Regions from separate parts of the Citricoccus sp. NPDC079358 genome, predicted to be linked through region 1. Evidence: riboswitches for the same ligand, from Rfam matches in the RefSeq annotation. Region 1 holds a riboswitch; the other holds the start of a gene.
What was found. Region 1 has a riboswitch for thiamine pyrophosphate ahead of AB0333_RS10660 (ECF transporter S component). Riboswitches for the same ligand answer to the same signal wherever they lie in the genome.

Region 1 (15,207 bases):
AAGGTACAGGCCGGCGGCGGCGAAGGCGGAGATGCCGGCGACCAGCAGCTGCGGACCGAGCACGGACTGCACGTCAGCGGCGGAGAGCGTGTCGAAGAGCAGTGCGGGGCTGGCGACGAAGAAGGCGAGACGAGACAGGACCGGCTGACCGTGCTCGCCGAGGACCCTGGAGCGTCCGGTGGCGTAGCCGACCAGGATGATCACCCAGACGACCGTGAATCCGGAGATGACCTCCAACACCGGCATCCCCTTCCCCTGCGGTTCCGCCCCGGAGGCTGGATCCGGCCGGAGGGGGCTCACTCCGGGCAGAAAGAGAGCGGGCGACGGGAATCGAACCCGCGTATCTTGCTTGGGAAGCAAGCGCTCTACCATTGAGCTACGCCCGCAGGACACGGCCTCATCGGCCTGTCACGCGCAGTCCAGCTTACACGGATTCCCCCGCAGGTCACTGCGGGACACGGAGCTCAGGCACTGTCCGCTTCTGGACTGCTTCTGCACCTTGGGCGGCCCTGCGCTACTTTGGGTAGGTGCTTCTCTCAGACCGCGACATCAGGGCCGAACTCAGCGCCGGACGTATCCAGTTGGATCCGCTGGTCCTGGACATGGTCCAGCCTTCCAGCGTGGACGTCCGCCTCGACCGGTTCTTCCGGCTCTTCGACAACCACAAGTACGCGCACATCGACCCGGCCGAGCCGCAGGAGGAACTCACCCGGCTGGTCGAGGTAGATCCCGAGGAGCCGTTCATCCTGCACCCGGGGGAGTTCGTGCTGGGCTCCACCTATGAGCAGGTCACGTTGCCGGACGACATCGCGGCGCGACTGGAGGGAAAGAGCTCGCTGGGCCGGTTGGGCCTGCTGACGCACTCGACCGCCGGCTTCATCGACCCCGGCTTCTCCGGGCACGTGACGCTCGAGCTGTCCAATATGGCGACCCTGCCGATCAAACTGTGGCCCGGCTCGAAGATCGGCCAGCTCTGCTTCTTCCAGCTGTCCTCGCCGGCCGAGCACTCCTACGGATCCGGCCCCTACGTGAACCGCTACCAGGGACAGCGTGGCCCCACGGCATCCCGCTCGCACCAGAACTTCCACCGGACCATCATCGAACGCTGACGGGGGTCGCCTTGCCAGCTCGAAGGATCAGTTGCTGCTGCACGACCGGTTCGGGAAGGCCTGCATCCACCAGGGCCAGCCTCGTCAACGTCCCCGGTGGTGAGTCGGGATGATGAGGTCGGTGAGGTCCAGGAGACGGGCCATGTCCACCCAGGTTCTTGCCGGGCTGGTCAGTGGCAGCCGCCGGAACTGCGCCCGATCCTCTTCTGGCACCGGTGAGCGATGGGCTGTGATGCCCTTGCGCTGGGCGGCTCCAGTCCCACTACACCACGTCAGGTGGATCGTCCTGTCCGAGGCGAACGATGTCCGGTGCCTCGAGACGCGTCCCGGTGCTAGACCGCAACACCGGGGTGTCATCCAGCAACTGATGTGGAGGCCAGGCGGCGGGAATGCCGTCGCGTCGTCGCCGGTCGTTCACGGTCCGGACCCGGCCGCCAAGTAGCATGCCCGCATGAGCACACCCAACGCACCGGCGTCGCCCACGGCCATGGCGGATGCCGGTCCGATCGACCGCCCGCTGAACCGGAAGCACGTCACCGCCTGGGCGTTGTGGGACTGGGGCTCCGCCTCCTTCAATGCCGTGATGGTGACGTTCGTGTTCGCCACCTACCTGGCCTCCGACTCGTTCGGGCCGGATGACCGGGGTACGCAGTGGCTCACCGCGGCCAACGCGATCGGCGGCCTCGTGGTGGCGCTCACCGCTCCCGTGATGGGCCAGCGCTCGGACCGGGGTGGCCGGCGCAAGCTGTGGCTGGGCATCAACACGGGCGTGGTCATCCTGCTCACGGCCCTGTGCTTCTTCGTCCGCCCGGACGAGGCGTACCTGTTGCTCGGCGTGGTCCTGATCGCCGCCGCCAATGTGGCCTTCGAGTTCGCCGGGGTGAATTACAACGCCATGCTGCTGCAGGTGGCCACGCCGAAGACCATCGGCAAGGTCTCCGGCATCGGCTGGGGTGCCGGCTACGTGGGCGGAATCTTCCTGTTGCTCATCCTCTACGTGGGCTTCATCGCGGGGGACACGCACTGGCTCGGGGTGACCAACGACGACGCGATGAACATCCGTGTGGTGGCCCTCTTCTCAGCCCTGTGGTTCATCGTCTTCGCCCTGCCACTCTTCTTCAGCGCCCCTGAACACCGGGGCTCCGGCGAGGAGGAGAAGGTCAGCCTGCTCGAGTCCTACCGCCGTCTCTGGCGGACCATCCTGGGGCTGTGGCGGCATCAGCGCAACACCTTCTGGTTCCTGGCGTCCTCGGCCGTGTTCCGTGACGGCGTCGGCGCGGTCTTCGCCTACGGCGCCATTCTCGGCACCACGGTCTACGGCGTGGACCCGGCCGACATTCTCATCTTCGGCATCGCCGCCAACGTGGTGGCCGCCGCCGGCTCCTTCGCCGGTGGCTGGATCGACGATCGGATCGGGCCGAAGCGGGTCATCATGGGGTCGCTGGTGGGGCTGATCATCACTGCCGGGATCCTCTTCCTCATCAGCGGCACCCTGGAGGCGCAGCTTCTGGGGCTGGAGATCACCCTGACCCCGACCACGGCGTTCTGGATCTTCGGACTGCTCCTGTGCTTCTTCGTGGGACCCGTACAGTCCTCGTCCCGGTCGTTCCTCGGCCGGCTGACCTCGGAGCAACGGGCGGGGGAGATCTACGGCCTCTATGCCACCACCGGCCGTGCGGTGTCCTTCCTGACGCCGGCCCTGATCTCCGTGGGGATCGCCCTGACCGGTGACTCGCGGTACATGGTCCCGGCCATCCTGCTGGTGCTGATCGCCGGCATGGCCCTGCTGGTCAGGGTGCGGGACCCGAAGGTCGAGGACACCCTTTAACCCCTGAATAAACACTGGACAAACTGTTTGCATTCCCTTGACGCCACGAGAATAATCGGCGAGTCGAGTCTTCGCGCGCCCGGTAGGATGTAACCGACCCCCCACCCCGAAGATGGAGGCCGCCCCGTGCTGACTGTGCTCATTGCGCTCTTTGCAATGGCACTCGTGGCCCCCTTGGTCTTCCGGGTCGCGGATCGCAACGGGTTCTATGTCCTCGCCGCCGTCCCGGCCGCGGGTTTCGTCTGGCTCCTGTTCCAGCTGCCGGCCGTCCTCCAGGCGCAGGAGGCCGTCAACTCGGGGGCCTCCCCGCCCGCGGCGGCTCCCGGTGGACTCGTCCAGACCTACGAGTGGATCCCCGACCTCGGCATCAACCTGTCCTTCCGGATGGACGCCCTCGCCGCGTTCATGGGGTTGATCGTCCTCGGCGTCGGCGCCCTCGTGCTCGCGTACTGTGCCCGGTATTTCACGATCAACGAGCCGCGCAATGCGGCCTTCGGCGCCCAGCTGATCGCTTTCGCCGGCGCCATGTTCGGTCTGGTCACCACGGACGACCTGATGGTGCTCTATACCTTCTGGGAACTGACCTCCGTCCTCTCGTTCCTGTTGATCGGCTACTCCGCCCACCGCATCTTCGCCCGCCGGTCCGCCATCCAGGCCCTGATCGTCACCACCTTCGGTGGTCTGGCGATGCTGGTCGGACTGGTGATGCTCGGCCAGGCCGCCGGCACCTACCGCCTCTCCGAGATCGTGGCCCGCGGTCAGGAGCTGATGGCCGGTCCCTACGGCGGCGCGTTCATGGAGTGGGCCATCGTGCTCGTCCTCGTGGGGGCCCTCTCCAAGTCCGCGCAGGCACCCTTCCACTTCTGGCTCCCGGCAGCCATGGCCGCCCCGACCCCGGTCTCCGCCTACCTCCACGCCGCCGCCATGGTCAAGGCCGGCGTCTATCTCGTCGCCCGGCTCGCCCCGGCGTTCGCGGAGTCCGGCTGGTGGCAGGCGCTGGTGCTGGGCGTGGGCCTCTGGACCATGCTCGTCGGCGGCTGGCGGGCTCTGCGCCAGACGGACATCAAACTGGTCCTGGCCTACGGCACCGTGTCCCAGCTCGGTTTCCTCATGGTCGCCAACGGGCTCGGCAATCAGGACGCCGCCATGGCCGGCCTGGCCATGCTGGTGGCCCACGCCCTCTTCAAGGCTCCCCTGTTCATGGTCGTCGGCATCATCGACCACGAGGCAGGCACCCGTGATCTGGCCAAGCTCTCCGGGGTCGGCCGGAATCACCCCTGGCTGACCGCCACCGCTGTCATCTGCGCCGCCTCCATGGCCGGCATCCCGCCGCTCTTCGGCTTCGTCGCCAAGGAGTCCGTCCTCGAAGCACTGCTGCACTGGGCCGAGGCCGGTTCCGGCGGCGGGCTCTGGGCCAGCGTCTGGGCCTGGGCCCCGCTCGTCGGTGTCACCCTCGGCTCCGTCCTGACGGTGGCCTATTCGGCCCGCTTCGTCTGGGGTGCGTTCGCCACCAAGAAGCTCCGCACGGACGGCGAATTGAAGACCGTCGCGGACACGCGTTTCCACGGCCCCGTCACGGCCGGCGCCCTCGGCCCGTCCGCACTGCTGGCCCTTGCCTGCGTGGTCGGCGCCTTCATCCCCACCGTCATGGACGCCCTGCCCGTGGCCTTCGGCGGATCGATGGCGGCGCTCGAGCCCGGTGTCGAGCCCGCCTACCTGGCCCTGTGGCACGGCTTCACGCCGATCCTGGCCATCTCCGTGGGCATCGTCCTGCTCGGTCTAGCCCTGTACGCCATCAGGGACGCAGTGGCCCGCTTCCAGGAGGCCGTGCCCTCCTGGGTGGACGCCCAGCGCCTCTACCGCTCCACGCTCCGGGGGCTGGATGACGTGGCCGTCTGGGTCACCGGCCGCACCCAGCGCGGTTCCCTGAGCTTCTACCTGTTCATCATCCTGGCGGTCGCCTTCATCGCACCCCTGCTGGCGCTGCTGTTCCCCCACGAGCACGACGGCGGCGCGGGCATGGCCGCGTCCATCTTCAGTTCCGCGAACTGGACGTGGGGCGATTCCGTCGCCCAGATCCTCGTCGGGGCGGCCATCATCACCGGCGCCATCGCCGCGATCCGGGCCCGCAAGCGCTTCATGGCGGTGCTGCTCGTCTCCGTGTGCGGCTACGGGCTGGCGGCCATCTTCGCCCTGCAGGGTGCCCCGGACCTGGCTCTGACGCAGCTGCTGGTGGAGTCCATCGTCCTGGTGGCCATGGTGCTCGGCCTGCGCGTGCTGCCGGCCGGCTGGTACACCCGGGACCGCACCAACATCCGCTGGGCCCATGCGGTGCTCGGCATCCTGTTCGGACTGGTGATGATCTGGGTGGCCATCACCGTCATGGCCTCCCGGACCGCCGACCCGATCTCCCTGGAGATGCCGCGGCTGGCCTACGAGGACGGTGGCGGCGCCAACATCGTCAACGTGCTGCTGGTGGACATCCGTGCCTGGGACACGTTCGGCGAGCTCACCGTTCTCGCCGCGGCCGCCACCGGGGTGGCCTCGCTGATCTTCATCCAGCACCGGGACCGCCGCACCGGCGACCTGGACAAGGTGGCCTCCGGGTCGGTGGGCCGTTACAGTCCCAAGGGTCCCGCCGAGTCCCGGCAGCTGGCCGCTCTGCGCAAGTTCGCCATCGTGGATGAGGACCAGTGGCTCGTGGCGGGCCGCACCGTGGCCCCGGAGCGCCGGTCCATCATCTTCGAGGTGGTCACCCGGCTCGTGTTCCACGTGATTATCCTGCTGTCCATCTACCTGTTGCTGGCCGGCCACAACACGCCGGGCGGCGGCTTCGCCGGAGGGCTGATCGCCGGCCTCGCCCTGACCATCCGCTATCTGGCCGGTGGCCGCTACGAGCTCGAGCAGGCCATGCCGATCCCCGCCGGCGTGCTGCTGGGCTCGGGACTCGCCCTGGCCGCCGTCACCGGCATGGTCCCGCTGTTCTTCGGCGGCCAGGTGTTCCAGTCGGCCATCATCGAGTTCACCCTCCCGGTGCTCGGGCACGTCAAGTTCGTCACGGCCACCATCTTCGACATCGGCGTCTACCTCGTGGTGGTCGGCCTCGTCATCGATGTCCTGCGCTCCCTCGGCTCGGAGGTGGACCGCCGCCACGAGGTCGAGAGCACGGCGCTCGTGGAGGCCGAGAAGCGCCGCCGTGATGCCCGCGCCGGCCTTGCAGCAGCCACCTCGAGCACGGCCACCTCCAGCACCGCCACGACCTCCGCCACCGGCTCACCGGCGGGCACGACGACCACGTCCACCACCGGGTCCACCGGTGCCGCGGGAACCACGGGAACCGGGACGGTGACGCCATGAGCGTGAACATTGTGCTGCTGCTGGTCATGGGTGTGATGTATGCCGTCAGCATCTACCTGTTGCTGGAGCGGACCCTGACCCGCGTGCTGCTGGGCATGATCCTGATCACCAACGCCACGAACCTGCTGATCCTCACCATGGCCGGTGCCCCCGGCCAGGCCCCGCTCGTGGAGGACGGCGTGGATCCCAGCGCCTACACGGATCCGCTGCCTCAGGCCATGACCCTGACCTCGATCGTGATCTCCTTCGCCATCACGGCCTTCATGCTCGGCATGATCTACCGGTCCTGGAAGCTGGGCCGGCGGGACGAGGTCCTGGTGGACACCGAGGACGTCAAGGTCGCCGAGCAGTCCTCCTTCGACGCGGAGGAGGATGCGGAGCTGCTGGAGGAGCCGTCGGAGTTCATCGAGGAGAACGAGGACCCGAACGCGGACTACGAGCACGCCACGGCCATCAACCCCTCCACCGGTGCCCTGGCGGTCCGCCACCGTGCAGACGGCACGGTGAAGGTGAAGACGGACGCCAACCGGCACCTGCCGGGCGGCGGCCGCCGCTCACGGCACGAACCGGAGGAGGGCGAACACCCCGTCGGCTCGCTCGGACATGACGACCATCTTCCGGATGAGGACGAACGCTCCGGCAGCCCCCGGTCCCGACCACGGGGCCGCGACCCGAAGGACGGTGAGTGATGGACCTGGACATCGTCTCCCTCGCACCCCTCGCGGTCCTGCTGCCGATCCTCGGCGCAGCCCTGGCCTTCGTGCTGGTCCGCCGCCCCAAGGCGCAGATCGCCACCACCGTCACCACCATCACCCTGACCCTGCTCCTCGAGTGCCTGCTGCTGGCCGCCACGTGGGACACGGGGGCGGTGGCCGTCTTCCTCGGCGGCTGGGAGGCCCCGTGGGGCATCACGATGGTGGTGGACCGGTTCTCCGCCCTGATGCTGGTGGTGTCCTCGGCGATCGTGCTCGCGGTGCTGATCTACGCCTCCGCGCAGGGCATCACGGACCAGGACCAGGGCGGGCCGGTCTCGATCTTCCACCCCACGTTCCTGATCCTCGTGGCGGGCGTGTCCAACGCCTTCCTCGCCGGTGACCTCTTCAACCTCTACGTCGGGTTCGAGATCCTGTTGACGGCCTCATATGTGCTGCTGACCCTGGGAGGCACCGGTCCGCGCGTCCGAGCCGGCGTGACCTACGTGGTGGTCTCGGTGATCTCCTCGGTGCTCTTCCTGATCGCCATCGCCATGATCTACGGCGCCACCGGCACCATCAACATGGCCGACCTGGCCGTGAAGCTGGCAGAGCTGGACCCGGACGTCCAAATGGTGCTGCATGTGATGCTGCTCGTGGGCTTCGGCATCAAGGCCGCCGTGTTCCCGCTGTCCTTCTGGCTGCCCGACTCCTACCCGACCGCCCCTGCGCCCGTGACCGCCGTATTCGCGGGCCTGCTCACCAAGGTCGGCGTCTACGCGATCATCCGCACCGAGACGCTGCTGTTCCCGGGAGACCGGGTGAACTCACTGCTGCTCTGGGTGGCGCTGCTGACGATGATCGTCGGCATCCTCGGCGCCCTCGCCCAGAACGACATCAAGCGTGTCCTGTCCTTCACGCTCGTCTCCCACATCGGCTTCATGATCTTCGGTGTGGCCATGGCCAGCGTGCTCGGGCTGGGGGCCACGGTGTTCTACGTGGTGCACCACATCACCGTGCAGACCGGCCTGTTCCTCGTCACCGGCCTGATCGAGCAGCGGGCCGGATCCGCCAACATCGACCGTCTCGGCGGGATGGCGAAGATCTCACCGCTGATCGCGATCCTGTTCTTCATCCCGGCCATGAACCTGGGCGGCATCCCGCCGTTCTCCGGCTTCCTCGCCAAGGTCGGACTGATCCAGGCCGGCGTGGGCGCGGATCACGGCATGGCGTGGGCGCTCGTGGCCGCCTCCGTGGTGACCTCCCTGTTGACCCTGCTGGTGATGGTCCGCGTGTGGACCCGCTCGTTCTGGCGCCGGGTGGAGGACGTGGAGCACCCGCCGGCCAAACTCGTCCTGGCACTGGAGGAGACCGAGGCCCGGCGCGCCGGCCGGAGCGCCAGGGCTGTCGCGGTCGAGACCCAGACCACAACCCCAACGCACGCCGGTACCAAGGTCCTGACCCAGACCAAGACCCCGACCAAGATCGCCAAGGGACCGGCCCGCGGCATGGTCTATCCGACGATCGCGCTCGTGGCCTTCGGCCTGGCCTTCACCGTGTTCGCCGGACCGCTCTACGCGTTCTCCGACCGGGCCGCCACGGACATGCTCCTGCGCACGCCCTATATCGAGGCGGTCCTCGGCCCGGAGGCCGCCGCCCAGGCGGAGCGGGACCTGGGTGGACTGGAGGAACGGGGCATCCATGTCCCGGACCAGGACAACGGTGGGCCAGGCGTGCTGGATTCCATCCCCGGGGATTCCGAGGGGCATGATGTCGGCGACAGCACGGAAGGGGGGCAGCCATGAGCACCGGTTCGGACGACCAGGACGGCGGCCGCTCCTTCTGGAGCCAATGGCCGATCCTCCTGGGGCTGACCCTCACGTGGGGCGCCCTCTGGCAGGACTTCTCGCCGGGGGTGCTGCTGGCCGGCGTCGTGTTCTCGATGCTGACGTTGAGCTTCTACCGGCTGCCGCGGGTGAACTTCTCGGACCGATTCAATCTCTGGTATGCCCTGGTCTTCACGTTACGGTTCCTGTGGCACGTGGTGACTGCCTCCATCTCGGTGGCCTGGGACGCGATCACGCAGGGGCCCAAGATCGTCAACTCCGTGGTGGCGGTCCCGCTGCGCAGCCACGATGACTTGATCGTCACGCTCACCGGCCATGCGCTGGCCCTGGTGCCCGGCTCCCTCGTCATCGACGTGGACCGGCCCAGCTCCACCCTGTACCTGCACTGCCTGAACGTGGACAACGCGGAGGCGGTCGAGGCCTTCCGGGCCCAGGCCCTGAGCACCGAGGCCGCGATCGTCCGGGCGATCGGCACCAAGGCGGACCTGGCCCTGGTGCGGGAGGACGAGGCGCGTCGCGCCGACGCCACGGCGGGGAGGAGGCTCGGATGACGATGCTGGAAGGGGCGGGGATCATCTGCCTGGTGCTGTTGGGCGTGGGCGCCCTGGCGGCGATCTACCGGATCGTCCGCGGGCCCTCGATCCTGGATCGGGCCATCGCCACGGATGTGCTGCTGATCGTCATCTCGTCCGCGCTGTGCGTGGAGATGGCCGTGAACCACCACACGGACAACATCGTGTTCGTGGTGGTGGCCTCCGTGATCGGATTCGTGGGATCGGTGACGCTGTCCCGGTTCGTGGCCGAGGCCAGGAAGGAGCCCAGTGAACGTGCCTGACCTGGACTGGATCCAGATCTCCGACGGCATCGCCGCCGTGCTGTTGGTCCTCGGTGCCCTGATGTCCACCGTGGCCGGGATCGGCCTGTTCCGGTTCCCGGACCAGCTCTCCCGCATGCACGCCGGCACGAAGCCCCAGGTGCTCGGGCTGCTGCTGATGCTGATGGCCCTGGCCTTCGCCTGGCGGGCGTGGGTGTGGGTGCCGATACTGGTGCTGGCGTGGGTGCTGCAGATGCTCACCGCGCCGGTCTCCGCCCACCTCGTGGGCCGGGCGGGCTACCGCACCAAGCACCTCAAGCCGGAATTCCACTACGTGGACGAACTCGCGGACGTGGTCGCCCGTCAGGACGACGCGGGCAAGCCAGCCGCCACGGCCCACGACCAGCGGACCGTCCCGAAGGACGACCCGACCGACCAGCAGGGCCGCGACTGAACCCGCCCCGCTGGGCCGGCTGAGTCCGGGCATCTCTCGCTTGGCGCGACCGTCGCCGCCGGTGAGCTGAACCGGTCCGAGTCCGGCCGGCGTCGGACCTCAGACCTCGGCGGTTCCGGCCTTGCTCTTCGAGCGGGACTGGATGGCCTTCACGGCGGAGTTCGCGCCGCGCTTGGATGAGACGCGGATGATGGCGGAGATGCCCGCGGAGATGGTGGCGAAGGTGATGGCGCTCCACATGTTGGCCTCGGTGTCGTCCAGGTCCTTCGGAGCGTCATGGCCGGTGATCTTCCTCCAGGCGAACTCCACGACCTTGGTGCCGATGATGCCACCGCCGATGGTGATTCCGGTGGCGATGAGCTTTTCCACGAGGGTGTTCACGGGTTCCTCCAGGACGTTGACGGTGGTCATTGCGCGTTCAGAGTCAGCCTAACGGTTCACCGGCCCAGACGCGCCCCGGGTGGACTATGATGGACGGACACTGTGAACGACAGGGGAGCACCTTCGGGTGCTGAGAGTGCGCTCAGCGCAGACCCTCGAACCTGCTCCGGCTAGCACCGGCGAAGGAAGTCGAGTTCTCTGATGGAACGTCAGGAACCGTCCGGCAGCATCCGCGTGCGGGTGTCCGTGGCGTACCGTTCCGTCCCCCTCCTTGCATCCTTGAGGAGGAACACCACATGGTCTCTATGAAGACCGGCAACACCCCGCACCACTCCGGCTCCACCCCCGGGCCCGACGCCGGCCACGCGCCGTCCGCAGGCACCGGAACCGGAACCGGAACTACCGGCGCCGGGCAGGCGTCCCGCAGCGCCCCGAACCGGCGCTCCTGGCGGGTGGTGGACATCGTCGTGGCCGCCGTCATCGCGGTGGCCTCCGGCGTCATCTTCTGGGCGTGGAACCTGGCCTATGCCGGACTGAGCCCCGCCTTCGCGGCCTTCCCGCCGTCCTCCGCCCTGGTGGCCGGGATGTGGCTCTTCCCGGCCGTGCTCGGCGGGCTCATCATCCGCAGGCCCGGTGCCGCGCTGTTCACCGAACTGGTCGCAGCGACCGTCTCCGCGTTGCTCGGCTCCCAGTTCGGCCTGACCGTGCTGGCCTCCGGCGTGATCCAGGGCCTCGGCGCCGAACTGATCCTGCTGGCCTTCCTCTACCGCCGCTTCACGCTGCCGGTAGCCCTGCTCGCCGGCCTGCTCACCGGCCTCTTCGGCGGCATCAATGACGCGTTCATCTTCAACTGGTTCCCCGAGTACACGCTGGACTGGAAGCTGATCTACGTGGGACTGGTGGGCGTGTCCGGGGTGGTGATCGCCGGCCTGCTGTCCTGGCTGGCCACGCGCGGGCTCGCGGCCACGGGCGCCCTGTCCGCCCTGGCCTCCCGCCGTGCCCACCAGGAGCCGGTGGCCTGAGCGGTGCCGGGAGCACGCATCACCGCGGCGGGCTGGGGCTGGCGCCACGCCGGCCGGCCGGTTCCCGCCGTCGCGGGGCTGGACCTGGAGGTGCCGGCCGGGCAGAAGGTCCTGCTGGCCGGGCCCTCCGGCGCCGGCAAATCCACCCTGCTCTACGCCCTCGCCGGGGTGCTGGACCCCGCGGACGAGTCCGAGGAGACCGGGTCCCTGCAGGTGGACGGCGCCGTGTCCCGCCAGCTGCGCGGCCACGCCGGGCTGGTGCAGCAGGACCCCGAGACGCAGGTGATCCTGTCCCGCGTCGGCGATGATGCCGCGTTCGGCGCCGAGAACCTGCAGGTGCCCAGGGAGCAGATCTGGGGCCGCGTCCGGGACGCCCTGGACGCCGTGGGACTGGGCGAAGACCAGGGCATCTGCTTGACCCGGGACACCTCGCGACTCTCCGGCGGGCAGAAACAGCGCCTCGCCCTGGCCGGGATCCTGGCGATGCGCCCGCCGTTGATCCTCTTGGACGAGCCGACCGCCAACCTGGATCCGACCGGGGTGCTGGAGGTCCGCGACGCCGTGCTCGCCGTGGTCGAGCGGAGCGGGGCGACGCTGCTCGTCGTCGAGCACCGGTTGGCGATCTGGGCCGACCATGTAGACCGCATGCTCGTCCTGGAGCCCGGCGGCGGGATCAGCCACGACGGCTCCCCGGGCGAACTCCTGGCCCCGGGCCGCGTCCGGGACGAGCTGGCCGCGGCGGGCGTCTGGGTGCCCGGCCGCGTTCCGGCACCGATGACCCCCACCTCCACGTCCGCACACAGCCCGACGGCGGCCCCCTCCGGGACACTGTTGACCGCCCGTGGCCTGGCCGTCTCCCGGGAACCCGTGACACCTGGATGGCGCCGGCGCTTCGGCCCGACCCCGACGCCGGTCCAGGCGGACCTGGACCTGGAGCTGGGGGCCGGCGAGGCCGTCGTCGTGACCGGGGCCAACGGCAGCGGGAAGTCCACGCTGCTGCTGACCCTGGCCGGCCTGATCCCCTCCCACGCGGGCACGCTGACGGCGGGCGCCGCGCTCAAGGGGGAGCGGGCCGGCCACCTGCCGGACGACCCGTACCGGTGGAAGGCCGCTGACCTGGTCAGCCGGATCGGCACCGTCTTCCAGGAGCCCGAGCACCAGTTCGTCGCCACCACCGTGCGGGACGAGTTGCTGTTCGGGCCCCGCCATGCCCGCGACCCCGAGAGCGGGCAACGGCTGTTCACCGATGAGGAGGCCGCCCAGCGGGCGGACGGTCTGCTGACGGCGCTGAACCTGGAATCGCTGGCCGAGGTCAACCCGTTCACGCTCTCCGGCGGGGAGAAGCGGCGGCTGTCCGTGGCCACGGTGTTGGCGGCCGGGCCCGAGATGGTGTTCCTCGACGAGCCGACCTTCGGCCAGGACGCCAACACGTGGGCCGTGCTCACGGGCTTGCTGCGCGGACTGGTGGCCGAGGGCCGCTCGGTGCTGGCCGTGACCCACGACGCCGACTTCGCGGCGGCGCTCGATGCCCGGACGATCGAGCTGGCCGCGGTGGCCGCGGTGCCGGTGAATCCGGTGAATCCGGTGAACTCAGGGGAGTCAGGGGCGCGATCATGACCCTGCCGATCTCGCCGCGCGCCGGAACCACCTCCGCCCGGTCTGCGAGTGCCGCACGGACTGCTCCGTCCCGCCCGGAGGCCGGCTCGGTCTTCGAGCGTGCCAACCCCCTGGCCAAGCTCGCGGCGCTGCTGCCGGTGACGGCGGTGCTGGTGGCGACGATGGACTGGGTGTCCTCCGGGATCGTGCTGGTGGCCGCCGTGGCCCTCTTGCCGTTGTCCGGGATCCGGGTCGGAGAATTCTTCCGCCGGGCCTGGGTGCTGGTGGCGGCCGCGCTGGTGTCCGCATGGGGGACCGCGCTGGTCGGGGAGGACTCCGGGGCCCTGTTGTTCGAGGCGGGGCCGGTGAGCATCTCCGAGGGCTCGGTCCTGGCCGGGCTGGCCACCGGGTTGCGCATCCTCGCGGTGGCGCTGCCGGGCGTGATGGTCTTCATCACCACGGACCCCACCGACCTGGCCGACGCCCTGTCCCAACGGCTGCGACTGCCCGCCCGCTTCGTGCTCGGCTCGCTGGCGGCCTTCCGGTTGCTGGGCGTGCTGACGGAGGAATGGCGGACCCTCGGCCAGGCCCGGCGCGCCCGTGGCGTCGGGACGGGAGGCAATCCGCTGCGCCGACTGGGCTCTTGGCTCGGTCAGGTCTTCGGGCTCATGGTGCAGGCCATCCGCCGGGCCACCAAGCTCGCCATCACGATGGAGGCCCGGGGCTTCGGAACCGGCGACCGTACCTGGGCGCGGGAGTCGCGGTTCGGCGCGGTGGACGCCTGGGTGGTTCTGGGAGGCCTCGGGCTGTCCGCGCTTGCCGTGGGCCTGTCCGTGGCCACCGGGGCCTTCAACCTCGTGTGGGCGTAGGGGTCACGGTCCGTGCTCGCCGGGTTCCCGGTCCTCGGCCAGGAAGCCGTTCAGCAGCTCGGTGAGCTCGGCGTCCTGCGGGATTTCTTCGCCGTCCAGGTGGGTCACGGGGGCGACCAGGCGCACGGAGGACACCAGCCAGACCCCATCGGCATCCACCAGGTCCGAAGGCTCCAGCGGCCCGTAGCCCAGCTGCCAGCCGGCGGCCTGGGCGGCGGCGAAGATGGTGCCCTGGGAGGTGCCGGGCAGGATCCCGGAGCTGCGCAGGGGCGTGACCAGCTCGATCCCGGTGCTGCCGTCCTGCTGCGGGATCCGCCGGGCCATCAGCACGGTCGAGGTGGGCCCCTCCAGTACCTGGCCGTCTGACGACGTGAAGATGACGTCGTCCGCCCCCTGGGACGCGGCGTAACGCAGAGCGGCCATGTTCACGGCATAGCTCAGCGACTTGGTGCCCATCAGCAGCCACGGCGCGCGCTCCGCCACCCCGGAGTCCACACCGCGGTCCAGCAGCAGCACCTTCAGTCCGCGCTCACGGGCTGCGACCAGCCCTGGGGACACGGGGGAGACGAGCACCCAATACGTCCCGGTCAGGCGCTCGACGCCGGCCTCAGCCCTGACGTAGTGCCCTCCGCCGGGTGCCCCTTCCGGACCCCGGGTGGCCACCAGCTTCACCACGGCGTCGACGCCGGGGTTGCCGGCGGCGAACGCCTCCAGCCCCGCCGCGGCGGCCCGCTGCCAATCGGCGGCCGGCGGAAGGGGAATCTCCAGGGCCTGGGCCGAGGTGGCCAGCCGTGCCAGGTGGGAGTCCTCCTTGCGGACCCGCAATGGTGAGCCTGAGCCTGGGCCGGCGCCCTCAGCCGCCACCGCGGTCATGGTCTCGAACACGCCGTCCCCTCGAGTCAAGCCCTGGTCGGTGACCAGGATGGCCGGTCGGCGGGGATCGTCCACGCGGAGCTTCACGCCGACGCCGGCCGGGCCGGCGTCGGGCTCGAGATAGACGACCACGGATTCCCCGGGACCCGGGACGAACGGTGCAGCTGGCTGGGGCGACTCTGTCATAGCCCACAGCCTACGCAGCAGGGCGGGGCACATCCGTGATGCGCCCCGCCCTACTGCGGTGGTGATGCGGTGTCAGGCCCGGGTCAGTGCCGGGTCATCGTCGCGGCCCCGGCCGTCTCCGCCGTCGCCGGATCCGCCGGGCCCGCCTGCCCCGCCATCATCAGCTCCCTCAGCGCCGG
Region 2 (15,207 bases), on a different contig from region 1:
ATGCCGGGGCGAGCCGCATCGTCGTCGTCCGCGCCATCACCAAGGCCCCCGATCCCGGCGTCGCGGCCCGGCAACTGCGCGGACTGATCCGCGACTGAGCCCTGGACGACGTGGTCGACGAAGTCGTCCAGGTCGTTCGGTAGCCACGGTGGCATGAGGTTGAACCCGTCAGCGGCACCGCAACGGAACCACTCCTCGATCTGGTCGGCGATGTGCTCGGGGGTGCCGACCATGGTGCAGTGCCCTCCGCCGGCCGCGAGACGGCCCAGCAGCTGCCGCACCGTGGGCGCCTCGACCTCCACGATCCGCAGGATCGTCGCGTAGCGGCCCTGTGGACCGCTGAACCGCTCGAGCGGGGCAGTTCGGGGACCGGGGCGTCCAGTTGCCAACCGGTGCAGTCCTGCCCGATGAAGGTGCCAGCTGGGCCAGGGGCTGCTTCGCGGGCAGCAGTGCGTCCGCCCGGGACTGCTTCGCCACGGCCTCCGCCTCCGTGGAGCCGACATAGGTCGCGAGTCCGGGCATCACCGCCACCGATGCTGGGTCCCGTCCGGCTGAGCCGATGCGCTTCTTCAGGTCCGCATAGTCACTCTGGGCGGCGGACAGGTCGTAGGCGACGGCATAGATGCCTTCGGCGTACCGGGCGGCCAGTTCGCGCCCCGGCCCGGAGGCTCCGGCATGGAACAGCACCGGGCGGCCCTGGGATGATCGCGGCACGGTCAGTGGGCCCGACACCCGGAAGTGCTCCCCGGCGTGGTCGATCGGCCGGACCAGGGCTGGGTCTGCGTACATGCCATCTGGTTCCTGGACCAGTGCCTCATCGTCCCAGGAGTCCCACAGCCGTAGCGCCACCTCGATGAACTCGGCGGCCCGCTCGTACCGCTGGCCGTGGCCGGGTAGCGCCTCCATTCCGTGATTGCGGGCCTCGGCGTCGAACATGGACGTGACCACGTTCCAGCCCACCCGGCCGCCGCTGATGTGATCCAGTGACGCCAGCATCCGGGCCGCGAGGAACGGCTCGGAGAACGTGGTCGAGACGGTGCTGACCAGCCCCACGTGCGACGTGGCGCGGGCCATGGCCGTCATGCCGGTCCTCCACTCAATCCATGACCAGTCCGCCGTCGACCACCAGGTTCTGCCCGGTGACCGACCGGCCCCAGGGGCAGGCGAAGAACAGGACGGTGTCGGCGAACTCCTCCGGGGTGATGACCCGACCCAGGGGCGTGCCGGCGGCGATCGCCTCGAAGACCTCCTCGGGAGTGGCCGCGCTGGCGTCAGTGGTGCGTAACAGTCCCCCGGAGACCATGTTCACCGTGATGCCGTGCCGTCCCAGGTCCTTGGCCGTCGTGCGGGTGAGCGACAGCAGGGCCGCCTTCGCCGCTGTGTAGTCGTGGTAGGGCACCACGGGGTTCTGGAACAGGTTGGTGCCGACGTTGATGATCCGCCCGAAGCCCTTCTCCCGCAGGTACGGAAGGGCCGCCTGGATCGTGTTGAGCGCCCCCCGGACGCTGCCGGCGAACTGAGCGGCGAAGTCCTCCCAACCGATCTCCGTCACCCCCGGGCGGGCGTCGCCGTTGAAAGAGAAACCCATCAACGCACTGTTCACCACGGTCGTGACCGGGGCCCCGAAGTGCTCCCGTCCCGTAGCCAGCAAGGCGGCTACTTGCCCCGGGTCGGTGACATCGGCGGGCAGGGCCACGGCCCGGTCCGAACCGAACCGGGAGGCCAGCTCCTCAGCGGCCTGCCGGCTGGTGTGGTAGTTGACGAGAACCCGCGCCCCCTGACCGGCGAAGGCCTCGACGATGCTGCGGCCCAGGCCGCGACCCCCTCCGGTCACCAGGACAATCTGCTCTGCGATCTGCACGGACGCTCCTCAAGGCCGAGGCGAAGGAGCGCAGGCCCGGAGACAACGCCAACCGGGCGGACATCCCTTCGCCAGTACGAACTGGATCAGGTTCAACGGGTCTCATCTCAGCTGGTCGCCAGGTGGGCACCAGCACCCCGTGTCACTGGCCCCGAGCATAGCCGACCCCTTCTCAGCGGTAGGTCGTGGTGTCAGATCAGGAGCACATCACACCAGGGGCCAAGCCAGCGCGCAACATGTTCGCGATCACCCGCGCCAGACAGGTCGAGAGAACCACGAACTGACGAAAACTGCCGGACCCACACACCGTTTATCGGGCAGTCCCAGTAGTAGGGTCGGTTCGACCGAATAGATCAGCAGGCTGCCGTTCCCGGTGGGGCGGCGGCCCTGAGAAGGAGGACGTATGAAGGCTTTGACATGGCAGGGGAAGCGTTCGGTGAGCGTCGAGGAGGTTCCGGATCCCCGCATCCAGCAACCCACGGACGCGATCGTGCGGATCACCTCGACCGCCATCTGCGGGTCGGACCTTCACTTGTACGAGGTGCTCACCCCGTTCATGGACAAGGGCGACATCATCGGCCACGAGCCCATGGGGATCGTGGAGGAGGTCGGCTCCGCCGTCACCCAGATCAAGGCCGGGGACCGCGTGGTGATTCCCTTCAACGTCTCCTGCGGCCACTGCTTCATGTGCAAGCAAGGCTTGCAGTCGCAGTGCGAGACGACCCAGGTCCGGGAGTACAACAGCGGTGCAGTCTTCCTGGGCTATTCCCGCCTCTACGGCTCGGTGCCCGGTGGGCAGGCCGAGTACCTGCGCGTCCCGCACGCGGACTACGGGCCCATCAAGGTCCCGAACACCGGTGAGGACGAGCGCTACCTGTACCTCTCCGACGTGGTACCCACCGCCTGGCAGGCCGTGCAGTACGCCGCGCCCCCGCAGGGCGGCTCTCTGGCCGTGCTGGGCCTGGGCCCGATCGGCCAGATGTCCGCCCGGATCGGCCGCCACCTGGGCTACCGGGTACTTGCGGTGGACCCGGTCGCCGAGCGGCGGGCCATGGCCGAGCGCCACGGCATCGAGACCTTGGACTCCTCCGGCGAGGTGGCCGAGCAGCTGAAGGACCTCACCGACGGCCGCGGCCCGGACTCCATGGTGGACGCGGTCGGGATGGAGGCCCACGGCTCTCCCGTGGCCGGGGTAGCCCACCAGGCCGTAGGGCTGCTGCCGTCCCCGCTGGGCCGCAAGGCGATGGAGACGGCCGGGGTGGACAAGCTCGATGCCCTTTACACCGCCATCGAGGCCGTCCGGCGCGGCGGGACGATCTCGATCAGCGGCGTATACGGCGGCATGAAGGACCCCCTGCCGATGCTCACGATGTTCGACAAGCAGATCCAGTTGCGCATGGGCCAGTGCAACGTGAAACGGTGGATCGACGACCTCCTTCCGCTGGTCGATGACCCCTCGGATCCGCTCGGCGTCCTGGACCTCAAGACGCACACCGCGTCGTTGGACGAAGCCCCGGAGATGTACGAGAAGTTCCAGAAGAAGCAAGACGGCTGTATCAAGGCCGTCCTCAAGCCATAGTCGTGGACCCGCACGGGAGTCCGATCCCTGCGGGGCCGGGCTCCGGCGCGTCATGGACCAACGCACTCACTGGGACACAGCCGCAAGCCGCCACAACCTCATTGAACAGTATGGGGATTAGCCCAGCCGCTCCCACGACTCAATGTGGCCCGGAACGACCTCGAACAACGGGTGGACCTGCGGCGCGCTGATGCCGACCAGGCCTTCCAGCCGTTCCGGGGTCCGCTGGCCGATCTTGGCCAGGAGGTGCTTCCACTCGTAGGCGACCTGGCCTTCCGTCACCGGGATCTGGGCGACCGGGAGTCGGGGGACGCCGGAGAAGGTTCCGTCCACCGGGAGGTCCCGGCCGGCGTCGTGCGCCAGTCCCGACGCCGGATGGCCGGGCCGGTCGATCCGGGTCACGTCGAAGTTGTAGCCGCGTTCGGCGGCCTCCTCCGCTGTGACGAGGAGGAAGGCCCCGACTGCGGCGGCGGGATCCGGGTGCGAACGGAACCGCACGAGCTGCGGATGCGAACGGTATCCCTTGGTGCGACCGGCCAGCACGGCCTGGGCCAGCAGTGCCTCGCGCCATCCACCGGTGAGTCCTTGGCGGTCCAGGTAACGGGGATGGAGACTCCACAGTCGCATGCCCCCATCATCCCGCAGCCAACCGTTCTCACCGGACCTAACCCGCCTGACCGCACGAACGCGCACCGATACGTGACGTCGAGCCATGTCACCCGGCCGATCCAGCCTTTTATCTCGATGATCGAAATGGTTAGCTCGAATCACATGCACGAGGACTGACCTGCCACCCGAGGAGAGACCCATGGATGCCACTGCCCCACGGACCACCGGACTTGCGATTCCGTTGCTGGTGCTCGTCAGCGGGATCGTCGCCACCGCCGGGGCGTTCCTCGGCAGCGGGGTACTCGGCGGCACGCCGATCGCCGAGGCGGCCGGTGGGTGGCTGAATGAGGACTCCACGCCGCTGGCGCCGGCCTCCGGCGCCTTCCGCATCTGGTCCGTGATCTACCTGGGACTGCTCGCCTATTCGATCTGGCAGCTGCTGCCCGCCCAGCGCCGGTCCGATCGGCAGCGGCTGCTGCGGCCGTGGGCCGTGGCCGCGATGCTGCTCAACGCCGCGTGGATCTGGGTGGTGCAGTTCGGCTGGCTGAACCTGAGCCTGGTGGTGATCGTGGCGTTGCTCGCCGTGCTCGGCCGCATCCTGATGCTGCTCGTCCGTACCGCGTCGGAGGGCAGGGCTGATGCCCTGATCACGGACGGGACCTTCGGCCTGTACCTGGGCTGGGTCACCATCGCCACCGTGGCGAACACTTCCGCCGTGCTGGGTGCCGCCGGCTTCGACGGCTTCGGGCTGCCGGTCACGCTGCTGTCCTCGGTGGTACTGGCCGTCGCTGCGATCATCGGGGTGGCCACCGCCTGGCGCAGCGGCGGGAAGATCGCACCCGCCCTCGCCCTGGCCTGGGGGCTCTCCTGGATCACCGTGGGCCGCCTGGACGGCGGGCTGGAATCGACCGGCACCGCGGTGGCAGCGGGAGTCGCGGCAGCCGTGGTGCTGATTGCGGCTGTGGTGTTCCGGGTGGCGGCGGAGCGGTGGGCGGAGCCAGCCGAACGGGCCGGCCGGCGTCGTCATGGCGGTTGAGGTGCGGGTCTGAAGGCCCCCGGCTGAGCTGGCGCCGGAACCTGCCGCACGGCTGCGCGGTACACCCGGCCGGGTCCGGCCCTACGATGGGGGACCACCGTCGGAGGGAGCCCGTCATGTCCGAGCAGTCCGCATCATCCGGGGCGGCCGGAACGGCCGGTGCACCGGCCCCCACCCACGGCAAGACCCCGAAGAAGGCGGCGCTGGCCGCGTGGATCGGCTCCGCCCTCGAGTACTATGATTTCGCCGTCTATGGCACCGCCGCGGCGCTGGTGCTCAACCACCTGTTCTTCGCCGAGAGCACGTCTCCGGGTATCGCGATCCTGCTGTCGTTGGGCACCGTGGGCGTGGCCTATGTGGTCCGCCCGCTGGGGGCCCTGGTGATGGGGCCGCTCGGGGACCGGATGGGCCGGAAGTTCGTGCTCATGCTGACCCTGTTCATGATGGGCGGGGCCACCTTTGCCGTCGGCTGCCTGCCGACCTACGAACAGGTCGGGCTCCTGGCACCGGCCCTGCTGGTGCTGTGCCGGGTCATCCAAGGGCTGTCCGCCTCGGGGGAGCAGGCCGGCGCCATCTCGGTGTCCCTGGAGCACGCCGAGGAGAACCATCGTGCCTTCACCACCAGCTGGACGCTGCAAGGCACGCAGTTCGGCACCCTGCTGGCCACGGCCGTGTTCATTCCCTTCACCTCCCTGCTCACCGAGGAATAGTTGTTCTCCTGGGGCTGGCGCGTCCCGTTCTGGCTCTCTGCCGTGGTGGTGGTCGTCGCCTGGCTGATCCGGCGCCGGCTGGAGGAACCGCCGGCCTTCGAGAAGGCCAAGGCGCAACTGCCGGAGGAGAAGCCGGCCACCCCGCTGAGGCTGATGGTCAAGTACCACAAGACGGCCGTGCTCCGGATCGCCTGCGCGGCCATGATCAACACCGTCAACGTGGTGTTCCTGGTCTGGTCGCTCTCCTTCGCCACCTCGGTGGTGGGCCTGGACCGGTCGACCATGCTGCTGGTCGCCGTGGTGGCCAATGCCGTGGCCCTGGCGGCCATCCCGCTGGGCGCACTGCTGGCAGACAAGATCGGCCGGAAGCCGGTCTTCATCGCCGGCGTGGTGGGACCCGCGGTGATGATGTACCCCTATCTGGGGGCCGTCGCGGCGGGGGACTGGACTCTGATCTTCGTCTACGGCGCCATCCTCTCGGGCTGTCTCTACTCGCTCTCGAACGGCATCTGGCCCTCGTTCTACGCCGAGATGTTCCCCACCCGGGTCCGCGTCACCGGCCTGGCCATGGGCACCCAGATCGGCTTCGCCGTCTCCGGTGGCCTCACCCCGGTCCTCGCCTCGGCCGTGGCCGGTGCCCAGGGCACCAACTGGCTCGCCGTCTCCCTCGTGGTCAGCGGTGCCTGCCTGATCTCCGTGGTGGCAGCGCTGACGGCCAAGGAGACCAAGGACAAGACGCTGGCGGGCATCGACGAGTTGCACACCACGCGCACCGAGGCCGCGGATCTGGCCAAGCTGGACCGCACCGCCTCGTAGCCCTGGCTCACGCGCCTCTGTCACATGTGACGTGCTCCAGGTCACATCCTTGGTACACTAAACATCACCCATTCGTGTTAACGGTCAAGCAGCGGCCGCGAACTCTTCGAACGACTCTCGAGGAGGCCTTCGTGCCCAACGCTGTTCCACTGACCACCACCTTTAGTGCTTCTTGCCATGGGACGGCTGGTCTCATCGAGCCCGCCCGGTTCCCATGGGCACGCGCACTGCCCGTGCTCATGGTGTCGTCCAGCCTGCGGGGGATGTGACGATGGGCATCGCCGGCGAAGTCTCCGTCCGCGGGGCGTGGGCCGATACCGCCAGTGTGGACAGGATGATCCAGGCCATGGACGCCGCGAGGGACGCGGGCGGACCAGCGGATCCGGGCATCTGTGACTGGGGTTGGGTGGCGGTGGGCCATCGCCCGACCGAGACCGGCGAGCAGGCCGGGGCCACGGCCCAGTCCATGCTCGATGAGCGGCTGGGCTGGTGCCTGATGTTCGACGGTCGGCTGGACAATGGACCGGACCTGCGTGACGACCTGGACGAGTGCTTCCCGTTCCGGTCGGGTTCGGACGCTGAGGTCGTGCTCGCGGCCTACCACCGGTGGGGTGAGCACTTCGTGGACCACCTGCAGGGGATCTTCGCCCTGGCCCTCGTGGACGCACCCCGTGAGAAGGTGCTGCTGGCCCGGGACCGGCAGGGAGCCCGGCTGCTGTACCTGAGCACCGGGGCCGGACGGCTGCGCTTCGCCTCCACCCTGCCCAGCCTGTTGGCGGCTGACGGTACCGACACCTCGGCCGGCCGGGCCGCGCTCGAACGCGATCCGGACCACCGCCGCATGGTTCCGCCCTCGCGGACGAGCCTCTCCGGCGTCACCTTGTTGCCGACCGCCACCCTCCGCGTGCTCGAGGCCCGCGGCCGCGCGCGGGACCGGGACTTCCACGACGACGAGGCCGTGCCGCGGCTCGGAGGCGTTGGAAGGAGTTGAGCCGGCCCCGCCGGACCGCATCGACGAGCTAGGAGAAAAGCTCCCGTGGTGGTGTGGAGGTCAATGAGGGTGAACCATCCGGTGTGAGCAGCCGGTCCGAGGCCGCGAAGGTGTGGTGGAGCACCAGGGGCGCCAGCTCGGGCTGGTGCCGTTCGATGATCTTCCGGACGGCGTTCTCCGCGGAGGGCCCCAGGCCGTCATAGAACAGGGCGGTCGCCGTGGCGGCGCGGCGCAGCGGCGGCTCATCGGGCAGCAGGGCGTTGGGAAGCCGGGGGTCCTGGTGGGCGAGCGGCCGCCATTCGGAGAGGACCTCCGTGCGCAGGCGCAGGGCCTCCACGCCGGTAGGCCACTGGTCTCCGAGGTCCCGGGCCCGGGCCTCCCACCGCAGGGCGAAGGACAGGTACTCCTCGTCCAGGGCGTCCGCATCGAAGGCACGCCTCAGCTCCAGGGGAGAGACGAAGTCCGGCAGCCGGGCCCCCTCGAACAGGGACACGAGTGTCAGCACGGGTTCGTCGCCCTGCTTCAGGTGGGCGAACGCCTCCTCGGCGTGGCTGCCCGGCTTGATCCAGACCCCGTCATTGAGGTGACCGAACCGCAGCTGGCGCAGGGTGTCCCGCACGGCCCGGCGCAGGGGGGCCGCGGTCTCCGGCACCCGGTAGGTGATGATGGTCCACGTCCCGTCCCAGGGGCGCTCGCGGTGCGCCTGGAAGATCCGCTCGACGCGCTGGGCCTGGGTCTTCCGGCTGCCGGCGTGGACGGAGTAAGAGGTGCGCCGGCCATCCTTGTGGGCCACGAGGAACCCCCGCTGGGCCAGCCGTTGGATGGCGGCCCGGGCGCTGGAGGGCGTGATCTCGAGGGCACCGAGCAGCTCCACCAGGGCGCTGGAGGGCAGGGGTTCGCTGCGGCCGAACCAGTAGTCGCCGAGCAGCACTGTGAGCATGCGCTGCGGTGCCACACCGGATTGGTAGCGGGGGAGGTTCCCGCGGCTCGGATCCGTGGGGCTCACGGCATCCCGTCAGCGGGGCGCAGGGTCAGCGGAACGGAGCGGGGGCCGTATTCGAGCCAGTTCATCATCACGATGTCCCCTGCCAATGAGAAGGTCTCCGTCCGGGCGAGTAGCTCCTCGAGGGCGATGAGCAACTCGAGTCGTCCCATCGTAGCGGCCGGGCACTTGTGGGAACCGCGCCCGAAGGCCAGGTGCGAGTTCTGCTTGCGCCGCAGGACGAAGGTGTCCGGGTCCTCGAAGCGGGTCTCGTCCCGGTTGGCGGAGGGGAAGATCAGGGCGATGGGCTCGTCCTGGGCCACCGCCCGACCGTGGATCACGGTGTCCCGCTTGGCGGTCCGCGCGAACACCCGGTACGGCGCATGCAGGCGGAGCATCTCCTCGATCGCCGAGGGCAGGTCCTCCGGATGGGCCCTCAAGTGCGCCTGGAGATCGAGGTCCGTGGCCAGGTGGGCGATGCAGCTGCCCAGCACGGCCTGGGGTGCTCCCATCCCGGCCACGATCAGCTGCCGGATGGTGGCGACGGCACTGGTCTCCGTGATGGCCGTGTCCGGGTCCAGGGCGGCGCGGTGAAGGCCGGCCACCAGGTCCCGGGACGGGTCCGGGTCCTCCGCCAGCCGCCGGTCGTAGATCTCGCGGGCGATCTCATAGAGCCGCTTGCTGCACTCCTCGATCACCGAGTTGTCCATGTCCTGGATGGCAAAGCCGTAGCGCACGCCGATCTCGCGGATCTCCCGGGTCTGGTCCCGGGCCAGTCCGAGCAGGGAGGCGAAGCAGTCCATGGCGAAGGGGGCCGCCAGATGCCGGACTCCGTCCGGGGAGGACTCCGTCAGCATCCCGTCCACCAGCCGGCGGGCGCTGTCCCGGAAGGCGCCGGCATGCTCGGTAACCACCGAGCGGCGGAACACCGGATCGATGGCGGTGCGGTAGTCGGTGTGCTCCGGCGGATCGAAGTGCAGCGGCGGCCGTCGGGACGCCCGGGGGACGTGCGGCACCACGTTCTGCTTGGCCGTGCTGAACAGTTCGTCGTCCTGGGTGATGGCCAGGATGTCCTCATAGGTGGTGGCCGCCCAGAACCCGCCGTAGTCCGCGCTCCAGGGGAACGGGTTCTGCTCGCGCAGGGCCGCATAGTCGGCGTGGGCGGAGCCGAACGTCTCGTTCCGGTCGGGGGACCACTCGGATTGGCGCGCCTCGCCAGAATCCTCGGGAGCTGAGTTTCCGGTGAACGGGCAGCGGCCGGTGCCGGCCGTCGTCGTGCTCGGGGGGTGTGGGGTTGTCATCTCAGATGACCTTCCTGCGCGCCCAGCGCGCCATTTGCTCGACCGCGACCACCACGACGATGAGGCCGATGAGGATCCCGGCGGTGGACTGGTAGTCGATCGAGGTGACGGATTCGTGGAGCAGGAAACCGATGCCGCCGGCGCCGACGATCCCGAGGACCGCCGATTCGCGCAGCGCCAGGTCCGCGGTGAACAGGCTGTTGCCGATGCAGGAGGGGACGAACTGGGGCCAGGCGCCGGACACGAAGGCCTGGAGCCGGCCGGCGCCCACGGCCTCGAGGGCGCGGATGGGGCTCGGGTCGATGTTCTGCAGCGCATCCGTGAAGAACTTGGAGGCCAGCGCCGTGCAGGAGATGGCTAGCGCCAGGAATCCGGCGAACGGTCCCAACCCCAGGGCGGCCACGAACACGATCGCGTAGACGATGTCCGGCACGCCGCGGACCACCACGATGACACCACGCAGCGCCCAGCCGAGCAACGGCACCTTCACGAGGTGATCCGTGGAGAACACCGCGATGACCAGTCCGATCAGCACGCCGAAGGTGGTGGCCGTCAAAGCCATCACGAGGCTCTCGAAGAGGCCCAGGGCGATCTCCGCGGTGAACACCGGCGGCACGAACCCGGTGAGCATGGCCACGGCGTTCTCCCAGCCCCGGGCCAGCCGGTCCGGGGAGATGCTCAGCGCGGACAGGGACAGGATGAAGAGCACGACGCCGGCCAGCAGCCCGGCGCTGCGGCCCACCCGGGGTGCGTTCCAGCCGGGGGAGGAGAGCTCCTTGCCCGGTGGGAACGTCATCGAGTGTTTGGTGTCCCCGGCATGCTCGGACACGACGCGCTGCACCAGGTTCGAGATGAGCTCGAGGACGAGCAGCAGGACGATGATGACGGCGATGATCCCGGCGGCGCGCGGGTAGTCCAGGCTGCCGATGGAGCGCTGCAGGGCCACGCCGATGCCGCCGGCGCCCACGAGGCCGAGTATGGAGGACGCGCGGATGTTGATGTCCAGGCGGTAGAGGACGAACGAGGTCATCTGCGGCAAGGCCTGGGTGAAGGTGGTGGCGACGAAGACCTGGAAGCGGTTCGCCCCGGTGGCGTTCACGGCCTCCCGGGGTGCGGCAGAGATCTCCTCGAAGACATCCGTCATCATCTTGCCGATCATGCCCACGGAGTGGAACGCGATGGCCAGGGCTCCGGCTGCCGGGCCGAGCCCGAAGATGCGCACGAAGATGATGGCGAAGACGAGGGAGGGCACGGCGCGGCTGACCACGATCAGCGTGCGGCAGAGCCACTGGACCCAGCGCGGCCCGGTGAAGGTGTTCGCCGCGCCGGCCGCCAGCGGGATGGAGACCAGGGCCGCGATGCCGGTGCCGGCGATCGCGATCTGCAGGGTCTCGAGGACGAGTGCGGCCAGTTCCGGCACGGGGCCTGTGGTCGCGGGGAACATCCGGCCCAGCAGCCGGGTGATGTCCTCGAAGCCGGCGGCGATGGCCGCGGGGCGGACGTCGATCCACCACAGTCCGAAGACCGTGACGGCCCCCAGGATCAGCGGGATCACCCAGGTGGCGGCGGGAGCCCGGGGCGGCCGGGCCAGCGCGGGCTCCGGAGTCCGGCCCCGGGTGCCCGGCGGCATGAGCGTGGTGGGCATGTCAGGCACCCCGGTGGGCTTGGTAGATGGCGCGAATCTCCGGCTCGTCCGTGGTGTGCGTGGGCTTGTCCAGGATGAACTGCCCGTCCCGCACCGCCACGATTCGGTCCGAGACCTCCAGGGCGAGGTCCACCTGGTGCAGGGAGCACACCACGGTGAAGCCGTCCTCGGCGCTGAGCTTCTTCAGGGTCTCCAGCACGGAGATGCTGGCCGCCGGGTCCAGGGAGGCCACGGGCTCGTCCGCGAGCACTAGCCGGGCGTCCTGCATCAGCATGCGGGCGATGGCCACGCGCTGCTGCTGGCCGCCGGAGAGGGTGTCACACCGCTGGAAGCGCTGGTCCACCAGGCCGACCCGCTCCAGGTTCTCCACGGCGCGTTCGCGCAACCGCTTCGGGTAGGTCGTGATCCCGTAACGGGGCATGCTCAGGGAGCCCAGGGCACCCATCAGCACGTTCTCCAGCGCAGTCAGCCGGCCGACCAGGCCGAACTGCTGGAACACGAAGCCGATCTCGGTGCGCAGGCGCCGAAGCTCGCGCCGGCTGCAGCGGGCCGGCTCCCGGCCGAGGACCTGGACGTGGCCCTCGGTCGGTGAGTGGCTGCCGTTCAGCAGGCGCAACAGGGTCGACTTGCCGGCACCGGAGGGGCCCACGAGGGCGATGAACTCGCCGGGGTGGATCTGCAGGTCCACCCCGTGCAGCACCGTGTTATCCCCGAACCGCTTGACGACCCCGTCCAGGGTGATGCTGGGGGAGTGTTGCGCGGTCTCGGCCGCGGGCTTCTCAAGCGTCATCACGGCAGACCTCCGCCTGGGTGGTCTCGCAGATCTCGCGGATCGGATCGTAGTCGGCGTCCGTAGCCGGCTCGAAGGCGAAGGCGCCCGTGCCGCCCCACTCGCAGGCGGGGCTGCCGGCCACGTCCTCGCCCCACGGGGCCGGGGCTTCACGCTGGGCGCCCTCCTCGCAGAAGCCGGCCTCCACGGCGGAGACGGCGTCGTACTTCTCCATGGCGCGGGCCACGCCGTCCTTGATGTCCTGGGAGAGCCAGGAGCCCACCACCATGGGCGTACCCGGGATGGGATCGGAGGTGAAGAACGTCTCCGTGTCCCCGTCCTGGATGATTCCGCGGGCCGGCAGGAGCTCCGTCACGAAGGTCTCGGCCACGAACGCCGCATCGCAGTCACCGGCGATCATCTGGGTGACCGCGACGTCATGGGAGCCGGCAAAGACGGGGTTCAGGTCCTCCTCCGGGTTGATGTCCGCTTCCATCAGGGCGGCCGCAGCGGCCAGGTACCCGGTGGTGGAGGCCGGGTCCGTGAAGCACACGTCCTTGCCTTTGAGGTCTTCCAGTGAGCTGATGCCGCTGCCGGGTGCGGTGACGCCGAGGGAACTGACCGAGCCGGAACCGGGCTCGGGGGAGAGCTGGTCCTTCGCCACCGGCTCGACCTCCGCCACGTCCGAGGCCAGGTAGTAGGAGAACGCTCCGTAGACCGCGATGTCCACGCGCTCAGAGACCTGGGCCTCGATGACGCCGGCGTTGTTGCTGACGGCCTGGATCTCCACCGGCAGGCCTGTCTCCTCCTCGATGGCCGCGACCACCGGTTCGAAGGAGGCCAGCAGTTCCTCGCTGTTGTCCGTGGGGACCACGGCGAAGACGAGTTCGGCGGGGGCATCACTCGTGGTGTCTGCCGGGCGGGCGTTGGGGCTCTCGCCGCAGGCTGTCAGGGCGATCGCGGCTGCGGCCAGGAGGCCCAGGGTCTTGAGATGGGTGCGCATGGTCTCTCCTCGGGAAAGTCCAGATGGGGGTCAGGGGTGGTTCCGGCGTGGTTCTGCTGTGGGCCAGGCGTGCGTTCAATGGAGGTCAGGTAAATGTCTGGTCGGTTGAATAAGTGTGGCCAATTGATGCGAGTGGCAGGAGGTGCAGGGTGAACGTGTTTGGTATCACACCAGAATCAGTTGTAGATGTCAATGGAAATCTCGGAGGAGTAGGCGTTGACAGCCGCGCAGAGGCGTGCCACGGTATGAGCCATCCCACGCATGTCCTCGACGACGATGGCGGTCACCAGCCGCAGTTAGTCATTGAAGCGGCACAAAATATGCAGTCTGTGTACCTCTGGCACCCCATGCGCGTCTCGTGGTCCTCATTCCTCGTATCTCCTGCACCGAAGGCGAGCCCGAAACATGTCCACTGCCCCTCCCCAGAACTCATCTGACCGAAATGACGACCACAGCCGTCGCCGGCCCCACGCCCGCACCTTCCTGACTCGCACGGATCAGACGCCGGGGAAGCCGCGCGGACGCGTTCTCGCCGGCGCCACCCTGGCCACCGCGCTCACCGCGTCACTGCTGGGTCCCGCACCCGCGCTGGCCGGGCCGGTGGGAGCGGTGGGTTCCGGGCCGACGTCGTCCACGGCCAGTGGACCGGGCGCCTCCGAAACCGTCCGCGGAGACCTGCCGAACGGCGGGCACTACGTGCTGATGACCCCGGAGCGATGGAACGGCACCGTGCTGATCTGGAACCCCGGCTACGGGGGCGGCGGATCCAACCCATCGGCCGGACCCAGTGAGGGACTCGTTGACTGGCTCGCGGACCGTGGATATGCGCTCGCGGGGACTTCCGCGGCCGAGGGCGGATGGGCCGTGGAGGGGCTGCTGGAGAACCAGCCGCTGGTGATGGACGCCGTCCGTGACCGGCTGGGGGAGCCCGAGGACGTCATCGCCTGGGGCTCGTCCATGGGCGGGCTGACCTCGGTGGCCGCCCTGGAGCAGCATGCGGATGTCATCGATGCGGCCTTGCCTCTGTGCGGTTCCGTGGCCGGGGCTATCCCCATGCTCAACGGCAGCCTGGATGGCACCTTCGCCCTGCGGACCCTGCTGGCTCCCGGGGACGAGCGCCTCCAGCTGGTCAACATCAGTGATGAGGCCGAACGCCAGGCAGCCTTCCGTGAGGTGCTGGATGCGGCGCAGGCGACGCCGGAGGGCCGCGCCCGCATCGCGCTCGCCGCGAGCCTGGCGCAGATCCCGACGTGGACGCAGGCGGAGGACGAGAAGCCCTCGGCGAGCGACTGGGCCGCCCAGCAGGACCAGCTCTACCAGGCGTTCATGTTCGGGGTGGTCTCGCCGCGGCAGCCCCTCGAGGACCGCGCTGGCGGCAACTTCTCCTGGAACACCGGAGTCGACTACACGAAGGCCCTGCAAGGCTCGGACCAGCAGCAGCTGGTGCGGAACCTGTACCGCCAGGCCGGCCTCTCTCTGGACCGGGACCTGGAGAACCTGGCGGACGCCGAGCGGATCTCCGCCGATCCGGAGGCGGTCGCCTACATGCAGCGGAACGCGACGCCGGCCGGCGAGATCGACGGCCCCGTCCTGTCCCTGCATGAGACCGGGGACACCGCCCCCACCGTCACCCAGGCCCGCACCTATGCGGACCGCGTGCGGGAGAACGGGGACCAGTCCCTGCTGCGGCAGGCCTTCGTGGACCGGCCCGGCCACTGCGACTACGCCGATGCGGAGATGGCCGCCCTTGTGGAGGCGCTGCAGCAGCGGTTGGACACCGGGCAATGGGGCTCCACCACGACGCCGTCACACCTGAACCGGTCCGCCGACCGCATCGCCAGCCGTGACGGACTGGACCGGGGTGGCTCGTTCGCCGCCGCCCGCCCTGACCCACAGAACCGCCCG

Region 2: another riboswitch for thiamine pyrophosphate. It lies ahead of AB0333_RS09675 (3-oxoacyl-ACP reductase); the one in region 1 lies ahead of AB0333_RS10660 (ECF transporter S component).

The regions. Positions count from the first base shown of each region.
Region 1 is NZ_JBFBLI010000007.1:111,716-126,922, forward strand. It holds gene AB0333_RS10605 (AEC family transporter) at 1-240, opposite strand, end outside; tRNA gene AB0333_RS10610 (tRNA-Gly) at 316-386, opposite strand; gene dcd (dCTP deaminase) at 528-1,109, shown strand; gene AB0333_RS10620 (MFS transporter) at 1,561-2,937, shown strand; gene AB0333_RS10625 (Na+/H+ antiporter subunit A) at 3,064-6,294, shown strand; gene AB0333_RS10630 (Na(+)/H(+) antiporter subunit C) at 6,291-6,983, shown strand; gene AB0333_RS10635 (Na+/H+ antiporter subunit D) at 6,983-8,791, shown strand; gene AB0333_RS10640 (Na+/H+ antiporter subunit E) at 8,788-9,384, shown strand; gene AB0333_RS10645 (monovalent cation/H+ antiporter complex subunit F) at 9,381-9,668, shown strand; gene mnhG (monovalent cation/H(+) antiporter subunit G) at 9,661-10,101, shown strand; gene AB0333_RS10655 (DUF4235 domain-containing protein) at 10,201-10,512, opposite strand; TPP riboswitch at 10,584-10,687, shown strand; gene AB0333_RS10660 (ECF transporter S component) at 10,779-11,504, shown strand; gene AB0333_RS10665 (ABC transporter ATP-binding protein) at 11,508-13,121, shown strand; gene AB0333_RS10670 (energy-coupling factor transporter transmembrane component T) at 13,118-13,969, shown strand; gene AB0333_RS10675 (aminotransferase class IV) at 13,973-15,028, opposite strand; gene AB0333_RS10680 (MMPL family transporter) at 15,101-15,207, opposite strand, start outside.
Region 2 is NZ_JBFBLI010000006.1:167,016-182,222, forward strand. It holds gene AB0333_RS09665 (thiamine phosphate synthase) at 1-98, shown strand, start outside; gene AB0333_RS09670 (NtaA/DmoA family FMN-dependent monooxygenase) at 169-1,083, opposite strand; gene AB0333_RS09675 (3-oxoacyl-ACP reductase) at 1,097-1,861, opposite strand; TPP riboswitch at 1,908-2,011, opposite strand; gene AB0333_RS09680 (zinc-dependent alcohol dehydrogenase) at 2,265-3,440, shown strand; gene AB0333_RS09685 (pyrimidine dimer DNA glycosylase/endonuclease V) at 3,558-4,067, opposite strand; gene AB0333_RS09690 (tryptophan-rich sensory protein) at 4,249-5,085, shown strand; partial or broken gene AB0333_RS09695 (MFS transporter) at 5,202-6,611, shown strand; gene AB0333_RS09700 (hypothetical protein) at 6,883-7,602, shown strand; gene AB0333_RS09705 (PaaX family transcriptional regulator C-terminal domain-containing protein) at 7,631-8,557, opposite strand; gene AB0333_RS09710 (cytochrome P450) at 8,605-9,885, opposite strand; gene phnE (phosphonate ABC transporter, permease protein PhnE) at 9,887-11,530, opposite strand; gene phnC (phosphonate ABC transporter ATP-binding protein) at 11,532-12,320, opposite strand; gene AB0333_RS09725 (phosphate/phosphite/phosphonate ABC transporter substrate-binding protein) at 12,310-13,302, opposite strand; gene AB0333_RS09730 (hypothetical protein) at 13,708-15,207, shown strand, end outside.